One region of the Microbacterium longlingense genome, then DNA from elsewhere that is predicted to be linked to it. Evidence: predicted binding sites of a transcription regulator. Region 1 holds the regulator's gene; the other holds the start of a gene.
What was found. The regulator LexA, encoded in region 1, represses DNA repair genes until DNA is damaged. The targets are predictions, from matches to a motif close to TCGAACANNTGTTCGA.
Positions count from the first base shown of each region.

Region 2: a site for LexA is predicted at 2,925-2,940, ahead of recA (recombinase RecA). Genes of this name have one in related genera too.

Region 1 is NZ_JBYRJA020000006.1:231,502-236,481, forward strand. It holds gene metE (5-methyltetrahydropteroyltriglutamate--homocysteine S-methyltransferase) at 1-1,954, shown strand, start outside; gene lexA (transcriptional repressor LexA) at 2,063-2,773, opposite strand; gene AC3RXY_RS10820 (LysM peptidoglycan-binding domain-containing protein) at 3,039-3,422, shown strand; gene AC3RXY_RS10825 (histidinol-phosphate transaminase) at 3,484-4,569, shown strand; gene hisB (imidazoleglycerol-phosphate dehydratase HisB) at 4,566-4,980, shown strand, end outside.
Region 2 is NZ_JBYRJA020000004.1:283,200-288,179, forward strand. It holds gene AC3RXY_RS08105 (FtsK/SpoIIIE family DNA translocase) at 1-900, shown strand, start outside; gene pgsA (CDP-diacylglycerol--glycerol-3-phosphate 3-phosphatidyltransferase) at 1,024-1,671, shown strand; gene AC3RXY_RS08115 (CinA family protein) at 1,668-2,147, shown strand; gene AC3RXY_RS08120 (helix-turn-helix domain-containing protein) at 2,322-2,630, shown strand; gene AC3RXY_RS08125 (DUF3046 domain-containing protein) at 2,634-2,858, shown strand; gene recA (recombinase RecA) at 3,137-4,189, shown strand; gene AC3RXY_RS08135 (regulatory protein RecX) at 4,218-4,980, shown strand, end outside.

The DNA.
Region 1 (4,980 bases):
GTGGTTCGACTCCAACTACCACTACCTCGTTCCGGAGATCGGCCCGGAGACGGCGTTCTCGCTCTCGAACGACCGCATCGTCCGCCAGGTGGTCGAGGCCGCAGAGGCCGGGTACGTGACGCGCCCGGTCATCGTCGGCCCTGTCACGCTGCTGGCTCTGGCCAAGGCGTCGGACGACGCGCCCGCCGGCTTTGACCCGCTCACCCGCCTCGACGATCTGCTGCCGGTCTACACCGAGCTGCTCGGCCGCCTGCGCGCCGCCGGAGCGGCGTGGGTGCAGCTCGACGAGCCCGCGCTGGTCAGTGAGTCGCTGCCGGCTTCGCGTGCCGCCCTCGCCGCCGCCGCAGAGCGCGCCTACGCCGTGCTGGGCGGCGTCTCCGATCGCCCGGAGATCCTGGTGGCAGCACCGTACGCAGCGCTGGGCGACACCTTCGCCGTGCTCGCCGCCGCGCCGATCGAGGCGATCGCGGTCGACCTCGTCCGCGGAGACGTGCCGGCACCCGCCCCCGGCCTGGCAGGCAAGACGCTCGTGGGTGGCGTCGTCGACGGGCACAACATCTGGCGCGGCGACCTCTCCGCTGCCTTCGATCGGCTGGAGGCGCTGCGCGGCCTGGGCGCGGCCGCGGTCGCGGCGGCCACCTCGACCTCTCTCCTGCACGTGCCCCACGACGTCGAGGACGAGCCGTCGCTCGATCCGCGGCTGGCGTCCTGGCTGGCGTTCGCCGATCAGAAGGTCGTGCAGGTGGTCGGCCTCGCTCGCGGTCTCGCCGCCGGGCGCGATGAGATCGCCGCGGAGCTGGAGGCCGCATCGGCCGCTCTGGCCGACCGGCTGAGCGCACCAGGGGTGCGCGACGGTGCCGTGCGGGACCGCGCCGCAGCGCTCACCGCAGACGACTTCGCCCGCGGTGACTACGCCGCCCGCGTCGCCGCGCAGGAGGAGGCGCTCGCCCTCCCCGCGCTGCCGCTCACCACGATCGGCTCCTTCCCGCAGACCGGCGAGATCCGCCGTGCCCGCGCGCGCTTCACGCGCGGCGAGATCGACAACGACGCCTACGACGGCTTCCTCAAGCAGGAGATCGAACAGGTCATCCGCCTGCAGGAGGGCCTCGACCTCGACGTTCTCGTGCACGGGGAGCCGGAGCGCAACGACATGGTGCAGTACTTCGCCGAGCTGCTGGACGGCTTCGCGGTCACCGAGAACGGCTGGGTCCAGTCGTATGGCTCGCGCGCGACGCGCCCGTCGATCCTGTGGGGCGACGTGTCGCGTCCTGCTCCGATGACGGTGGCGTGGTCGTCTTACGCGCAGTCGCTCACCCCGCGGCCTGTCAAGGGGATGCTCACCGGGCCGGTCACGATCCTCGCCTGGTCGTTCGTGCGTGACGACCAGCCGCTCGGCGAGACCGCCAACCAGGTGGCCCTCGCGCTGCGCGACGAGATCGCCGACCTCGAGACCGCCGGGATCGCCGTGATCCAGGTCGACGAGCCGGCGCTGCGCGAGCTGCTGCCGCTGAAGAAGGCCGACCAGCCGGCGTACCTGGACTGGTCGGTGAACTCCTTCCGCCTGGCCACCGGTGGTGCTGCGGCGGCCACGCAGGTGCACACCCACCTGTGCTATTCGGAGTTCGGCGTGGTGATCGATGCGATCCGCGCCCTCGACGCCGATGTGACCTCGATCGAGGCGGCCCGCAGCCGCATGGAGGTCGTCTCCGACATCTCGGAGGCGGGCTTCGACCACGGCATCGGCCCCGGGGTGTACGACATCCACTCGCCGCGCGTGCCCTCGACAGACGAGGTGGAGGAGCTGCTGCGCCGTGCGGTGGCGGAGATCCCCACGCGCCAGCTGTGGGTCAACCCCGACTGCGGCCTCAAGACCCGCGGCTATGACGAGACCACGGCATCGCTGCGCAACATCGTCGAGGCCACCCGGCGCGTCCGGGAGGACCTGCCGGCCTGATCCCGGCCGCACCACAACAGGCAGACAGCACCAGAACAGGCACATGCCGGCGAAAGCCGCCTGTTCTGGTGCTGTCTGCCTGTTTCCGGTGCGCCGTTCCTGCGGTGCTCAGACGGCGCGCAGGATCGCGACGACCTTGCCGAGCACGGTCGCGTCATCGCCGAGGATCGGCTCGAAGGCGGAGTTGCGGGGGAGCAGCCACGTGTGTCCGTCGCGCTGGCGGAAGGTCTTGACGGTCGCCTCGTCGTCGAGCATCGCCGCGACGATATCGCCGTTCTCGGCTGTGTTCTGCGAGCGCACGACCACCCAGTCGCCGTCGCAGATGGCCGCGTCGATCATCGAGTCGCCGGAGACCTTGAGCATGAACAGGTCGCCCTTGCCCACGAGCTGCCGGGGGAGCGGGAACACCTCCTCCACCTGCTGCTCCGCGGTGATCGGCACGCCGGCGGCGATGCGGCCCACGAGCGGAACGAGCGCCGCATCGCCCACGGGCGGGGCGGAGTCCGCCGGGTTCTCGGTCGCGCTGCCGGGGAGGTCGATCAGCACCTCCATCGCGCGGGTCTTGCCGGGGTCGCGGCGCAGATAGCCGCTCAGCTCGAGCTGACCGAGCTGATGGGTCACGCTGGAGAGCGACTTCAGGCCCACCGCGTCGCCGATCTCGCGCATGCTGGGCGGATAGCCCTGAAGGGCGATCGAGCGCTGGATGACCTCGAGGATCGCCATCTGCTTGGGGCTCAGGGTCTTCCGCCGCCGGGTGGGCGCCTGCTCGGCAGCCGCGGATCGATCCGCCTCGACGGGGAGGTCTTCGGTGTCGCTCATCGCTGTCCTTCGCGGCTGCCGGGCCCGATGTCTGAGGTCCGTGGTGTGCTTCGTTCATCGAAACCGTATCGAAGACATCGGTGCTTTCGGAATATCTGTTCGAGCGTGTCTGGCTATCCGGTGCGCCCGGGTGGGCAGAAGCCTTGACAGATGTTCGAAATCGAAGATATCTTCGGAACAGAAGTTCGGCACTCGAACTGACGTCTCTGCACCACGGTCTCGTCAGACGGCATCCGCCCCGCGGACTTCGACGAAGGAGCATCCCATGAGCAGCATCGGCATCACCGCACCGGCCCTGAGCGCGCCCGCGTTCGCGCGTACCGCGCCCGCGACCCGTCTGCGCATCACGACCCGCGGGCGCCGCGTGCTCGCGGGTCTTGCCGCAGCGCCGGTCGTGGCTGCCCTCGCCGCCGGCCTGGTCCTGGGCGGGGCGACGGCGGCGTCGTCGTCGGATGAAACCAGCACAGCGTCCTTCGCGACGGTCGTCGTCCTGCCGGGCGACACGCTCTGGACGCTCGCAGAGGAGCTTGCCCCGGCAGCCGACCCTCGCGATGTGGTGGACGCGATCATCCGGCTCAACCAGCTCGACGGCGGGTCGATCATGATCGGCCAGGAGCTGGCGATCCCCGCGGAGTACGCGCAGCGCTGAGCGCCGTGCCGCGCGATGACCGCCGCGGCGGTCGGTGCGCGGTACGTCCTACGATTGCAGCGTGGCTGTTTCTTTCGAAGACCTCCCCATTCGCGACGACCTGCGCGGTCAGAAGCCCTACGGCGCACCGCAGGCAGCGGTACCGGTCGCGCTCAACGTGAATGAGAACACGCATCCGGTGCCCGAGGAGGTCGCCGGTGACATCCTCGATGCCATCGCCAAGGCCCTGCGCGATGTCAACCGCTACCCCGATCGCGAGTTCACCGAGTTGCGTGACGCCCTCGCCGCCTACCTCGGCGGCGGGCTGAGCCGGGAGCAGATCTGGGCGGGCAACGGCTCGAATGAGGTGCTCCAGCATGTCTTTCAGGCGTTCGCCGGGCCGGGCCGCACGGTCTTCGGGTTCGGGCCAACGTACTCGATGTATCCGCTGCTCGCGCGCGGCACGGGAGCCCGGTGGATCGAAGGCACCCGCCACCCCGACTACACGCTGACCGCAGACGAGGCGGTCGCTCAGCTGCGCGCGGCGGACCCCGATGTCGTCGTGCTCTGCTCGCCGAACAACCCCACCGGTACGCCGCTTCCCCTCGACGTGATCGAGGCCGTGGCGGACGCCGCGCGCGGGATCGTGATCGTCGATGAGGCCTATATGGAGTTCGCTCCCCAGGACGCCCCCTCGGCGATCACGTTGCTCGCCGGCCGGCCACGCGTGGCCGTGTCCCGCACGATGAGCAAGGCCTTCGCGTTCGCGGGTGCCCGGGTCGGCTACCTCGCCGCCGATCCTGCATTCATCGACGCCCTGCGACTCGTGCGCCTGCCGTACCACCTGAGTGCGCTGACGCAGGCGGCTGCCGTCGCCGCGCTCCGGAACGCCCCGACGATGCTGCGCATGGTGGACGACATCGTGGAGCAGCGCGATCGCATCACCGCGACTCTCGAGGCCCTGGGGTACGCTCCGGCGCCGTCGTGGACGAACTTCGTGCTCTTCGGCGGCGTGGCAGACCCCGCGGCGACGTGGGAGGCACTCCGTGACCGCGGAGTCCTGGTGCGCGATGTCGGCATCCCCGGCCACCTCCGGGTGAGCGCCGGCAGCGAGGCCGAGACCACGGCGTTCCTCGACGCCCTGGCGTCGGTAGGATCGGTCGCATGACCGCGCCCCGCACCGCCCGCCGCACCCGCACGACGAGCGAGTCCTCCGTCGAACTCGAGCTGAACCTCGACGGCACGGGAGAGAGCACGATCGAGACCGGCGTGCCGTTCTACGACCATATGCTCACGGCTTTCGCGCGGCACTCGCTCACCGACCTCACGGTGCGGGCCACGGGAGACACCCATATCGACGCCCACCACACCGTGGAGGACGTCGCGATCGTCCTCGGCGATGCGATCCGGGAGGCGCTCGGCGACAAGCGCGGCATCTCGCGGTATGGCGACGCGCTCGTGCCCCTCGACGAGGCGCTGGCGCAGGCCGTCGTGGACATCAGCGGACGGCCGTTCCTGGTGCACGACGGCGAGTCGGACGCGTTCGTGCATCACCTGATCGGCGGGCACTTCACCGGTT
Region 2 (4,980 bases), on a different contig from region 1:
GGATTCCGCCACATCGACGACTTCAATCGCGCGGTCACCTCGCGTGAGATCCAGCTCCCGCCCGGCAGCGAGCGTGTGCTCAAGCCCTACCCGTACCTCCTGGTGGTGGTCGACGAGCTCGCCGACCTGATGCTGGTCGCCCCGCGCGACGTCGAGGACTCGATCCAGCGCATCACCCAGCTCGCCAGAGCGGCCGGGATCCATCTGGTGCTCGCGACCCAGCGTCCGTCCGTCGACGTCGTCACCGGTCTCATCAAGGCCAATGTGCCGTCTCGCCTCGCTTTCGCGGTGTCCAGCGTCACCGACTCCCGCGTCATCCTCGATCAGCCGGGCGCTGATCGCCTGATCGGTCAGGGTGACGGCCTGTTCCTGCCGATGGGCGCCTCCAAGCCGATCCGTGTGCAGGGCGCGTGGGTGAACGAGGACGAGATCGAGCGCGTCGTGACGCACGTCACCGCGCAGGCACGGCCGGAGTACCGGCCGGATGTGCAGCAGGTCGCGGAGAAGAAGGAGGTCGACGCCGACATCGGAGACGACCTCGATCTCCTGCTTGCCGCCGCCGAGCTGGTGGTGGGATCGCAGTTCGGCTCGACGTCGATGCTCCAGCGCAAGCTGCGGGTGGGCTTCGCGAAGGCCGGACGCCTGATGGACCTGCTCGAATCGCGTGAGATCGTCGGCCCCTCGGAGGGGTCGAAGGCGCGCGACGTGCTGGTCAACGCCGAGCAGCTGCCGGGTGTGCTGGCTCGGTTGCGCGGCGACGAGCCGCCGCAGCCGCACGCATCAGAAGCGCCGTCCGACCCCTACGGAACGGATGCCGTGGCGGCCCAGTTCGACGGGTACGAGGTCGTGGAGTCCGAGGAGGACTCCGAAGACGCGTGGAGTCTCACCGGCCGCGACTGACGTCTCCGCTCCGTGCGGGCGCCGCCCCGACGGCCCACGACGGATGGTGTTCCGTGTCCGGGGCGGGGCATCGCACGCAGGGCGGGGCCGGGGCGGTGCCGTCGTGCCGACTAGGCTCGCATCGTGGCCATCCCCAAGCAGCTTCCGAACGCGATCACGATCGTCCGCATCCTCTGCGTCCCGGTCTTCCTCTGGCTGCTGCTGGCGGAGCCGGGCACACGAGCAGAGTTCATCGCCTTCTCCGATGCTCCGAGCGATGCCGTGGCCTACCAGGCCGCGGTCGGCGCGGTGGCACCCGGGGCGATGCGCTGGTGGGCGGCGGTCCTGTTCATCGTCGCGATCGCCACGGACGGCGTCGACGGCTATCTCGCTCGCAAGTACCACCTCGTCAGCGACCTCGGCAAGCTTCTCGACCCGATCGCGGACAAGGCGCTCACCGGTGCCGCGTTCATCGGCCTCTGGATTCTGGGAGAGCTGCCGGGGTGGGTCGTCCTGCTGGTGCTGGTGCGTGAGATCGGCATCACCGTCCACCGTCTGATGATCGTGGAGGACCACGTCGTCGCCGCGGCGTGGATGGGCAAGCTCAAGACGGTCGCGCAGGCTGTCGCGCTCTCGTTCGCGCTGCTGCCGTTCGGCGCGGTGTGGCCGGACGCCGCTGGTCTGTTCTGGTGGATCAATGTCGTCACGATGACCATCGCCGTGGTGCTCACCGTGGCGAGCGGTATCGACTACGTCATCACCGCCGTGCGCGCGCGGCGCACCGCACGATGAGCGCCGCCGCCGCTGTCCTGACGCTCCTCCGGCAGCGGGGGTGGTCGATCGGGGTCGCCGAGTCGCTGACCGGCGGGATGCTGGTCAGCGCTCTCATCGATGTGCCGGGAGCCTCGGAGAGCGTGCGCGGGGGCGTGGTGGCATACGACACGGCGATCAAGGCGTCCGTGCTGGGTGTCGACCCCGGCCTGCTCGCCGAGCACGGAGCTGTGCATCCGGACGTTGCCCGACAGATGGCGCTCGGCGTGCGTCGTGCGATGGCGGTCGCGGGGGTCCCGGCGGACGTGGGCGTGTCGACCACCGGGATCGCCGGGCCCGACTCGCCGGACGGCCAACCGGTCGGGACCGTGCACATCGGCATCGCGACTCCGAGCGGAGTGCGGGTGGTCTCGCTCGTCATTCCGGGCGACCGTGCCGAGATTCGCGGGGGGAGCGTGCGCGAAGCGCTCAGGGAGTTGTGCGAGGAGATGGAGTGATCCTTGCCCGGTGGCGACCGGGAATAGCTCCGCTTCTTCTCGGGTTGTCATCTTTTGACGCTGAAGGTTCGCGATTCCAAGCGGGCGCACAGCAGAGAAAGGTTAGAGTGACACCAACCGGTGCAGTAGTCTTGACAGCCCGGCAGATCGATCAGAGGGAAGGGAGGGACTGAGATGATCCTGGCACGTCACGAGATCGGCGACGTCCTCCGCGACCTCCGCCAGCGCAAGGGGCAGACCCTTCGCCAGGTCGCGAGCAAGGCGTCGGTGGCCCTCGGCTACCTCAGCGAGGTCGAACGCGGGCAGAAGGAAGCCTCGAGCGAGATCATCGCCTCGGTGGCAGAAGCTCTTGAAGTCCCCATCTCCACGATCTATCACGAGGTCGGCGACCGGCTCTCGGTGCTCGAAGGTCTCCAGGTGTTCCCTGATGTCGTTCCCGACGACCTGGTGGCATCCGTCGAGTCCGAGCTCTCGCTGCGCTGACGCGTGCGTCGCAGCGAGTTCCTCCGCGCCGTCGATGCGGAGTTCGGTTCCCGTGCGCTGTCGTTGATGCACGATCTCGTGCTGGCGGCGGTGGGGGACCGCACTCCGGTGCAGGCCCTTGACGCGGGCACCCCGCCGCGGGAGATCTGGCTCGCGCTCTGCGAAGAGGTGGGTGTTCCTGCTGAGCGGCGCTACGGCGTCGGCCGCATCGACCCGAAGCGCGGCTGATCGCTTCGCGAGTGCGCTCGCCCATTGGATGTGTTCGGCGAATCGGCGTGTCGGTGCGCCGCATCATCGAATATTCGTTCGAGAGGGCGTAGTCTTCTGAACAGGTGGACGTCTCGCCATGTTCTCCACATACCCGGGAACCCGACTGTCGATGTCGGAGGCCCCGCGTACCGTGAAGCACGCGGCGAAAAGCCATTCGCCTTGTCGGAGAATCATCCCTTGCCGGGGGCGGTCGCGACAGCCTAGAGGCGGCAGCACACGAGCAGAAGGAGCACGCCATGCCCAGCACAGCCGAACGCGAGAAGGCCCTGGAGTCGGCCCTCGCGCAGATCGATCGTCAGTTCGGGAAGGGCTCGGTCATGCGGCTGGGCAGCGACGAGCGTGCGCCCGTCGAGATCATTCCGACCGGCTCCATCGCTCTCGACGTCGCACTCGGCGTCGGCGGTCTGCCCCGAGGTCGCATCATCGAGATCTACGGCCCAGAGTCCTCCGGTAAGACCACGCTCACGCTGCACGCGATCGCAAACGTTCAGCGGGCGGGCGGCATCGCCGCGTTCATCGACGCCGAGCATGCGCTCGACCCCGACTACGCCAAGAAGCTCGGCGTCGACATCGACGCTCTCCTGGTCTCCCAGCCGGACACCGGTGAGCAGGCCCTCGAGATCGCCGACATGCTGATTCGCTCCGGCGCGATCGATCTCGTCGTCATCGACTCGGTCGCAGCGCTCGTTCCTCGGGCGGAGATCGAGGGCGAGATGGGAGACTCGCACGTCGGTCTGCAGGCGCGCCTCATGTCGCAGGCGCTGCGTAAGCTCACGGGTGGGCTGAACCAGACGAAGACCACGGCGATCTTCATCAACCAGCTGCGTGAGAAGATCGGTGTCTTCTTCGGCTCGCCGGAGACCACCGCGGGTGGAAAGGCGCTCAAGTTCTACGCATCGGTGCGCCTGGACATTCGTCGCATCGAGACGTTGAAGGACGGCTCGGAAGCGGTCGGGAACCGCACCCGCGTCAAGGTCGTCAAGAACAAGATGGCACCCCCCTTCAAGCAGGCGGAGTTCGACATCCTTTACGGCACCGGCATCTCCCGCGAGGGCAGCCTGATCGATTTCGGCGTCGAGCACGGCATCGTCAAGAAGTCCGGGTCCTGGTATACGTACGATGGCGACCAGCTGGGGCAGGGCAAGGAGAACGCCCGCAACTTCCTGCTCAACAACGCCGACATCGCCGACGCGATCGAGACGCAGATCAAGCAGAAGCTCGGTGTGGGTGGTGCCTCTGCCGAGGAGCCGGCACAGGCCGACGAACTCGCTCAGCGTCGTCCCGCGTGACGGTCCGTACTGGGTGACGAGGACGATCATGTCGACGCAGAACGGGGGCGAGCGGATGATTCCGTCCGGGCTCGCCCCTGTCATCCCGATGTTCTCCGGCCAGCGGGCGGCGGGCGCGGTCGATGAGGGGTCGGGAGATGCCGGCACGCCCTCGTCACGGCATCCAGCCCACCGACGGAGCGGCTCTGTCGTGGCGTTCCGAGACAGCGCGGGGGCCATCGATGGTCCCCGCGCGATCGGCGGCGCGGCGGTGGGCGATGACGCGGACGACGGGCCGACGATCGACGAGGTCATGGCGGCGGCGGAGGACTTCCTCGTGCGGAGGCTCCGCGGGCGACAGCTCTCGGTGCAGGAGGCGCGTGACGTGCTCGCCGAACAGGTGAAGAGACGTGGTGCATCGGGCGATCTTCGATCCGGTGATCGCATTGCGGAGATCCTCGAGCGTTTCCAGGGGCATGGCTATCTCGATGACCGTTCGCTCGCCGAGCACCTCGTGCGAACCGGCGTGGAGCGCAAAGGACAGGGGAGGAGTCTGCTCTCCCGGACCCTCGCCCAGCGCGGGATCTCAGCACCGATCGTGGCTGAGGTGCTCGACGAGCTCTCGAACGACGACGAGGATGAGCGGGCTCTGGAGTATGCGCGCTCCGCTGCCCGCTCGATGACGAACCTCGACTTCGAGGTTGCGCTGCGTCGTCTGGCGGGGCGCCTCGCTCGGCGCGGTTTCGGTTCGTCTTCGCTGTCGGTTGCACGCAAGGCACTCCAGGAGGCTGCGGCCCCTCGCGGTCATTCGG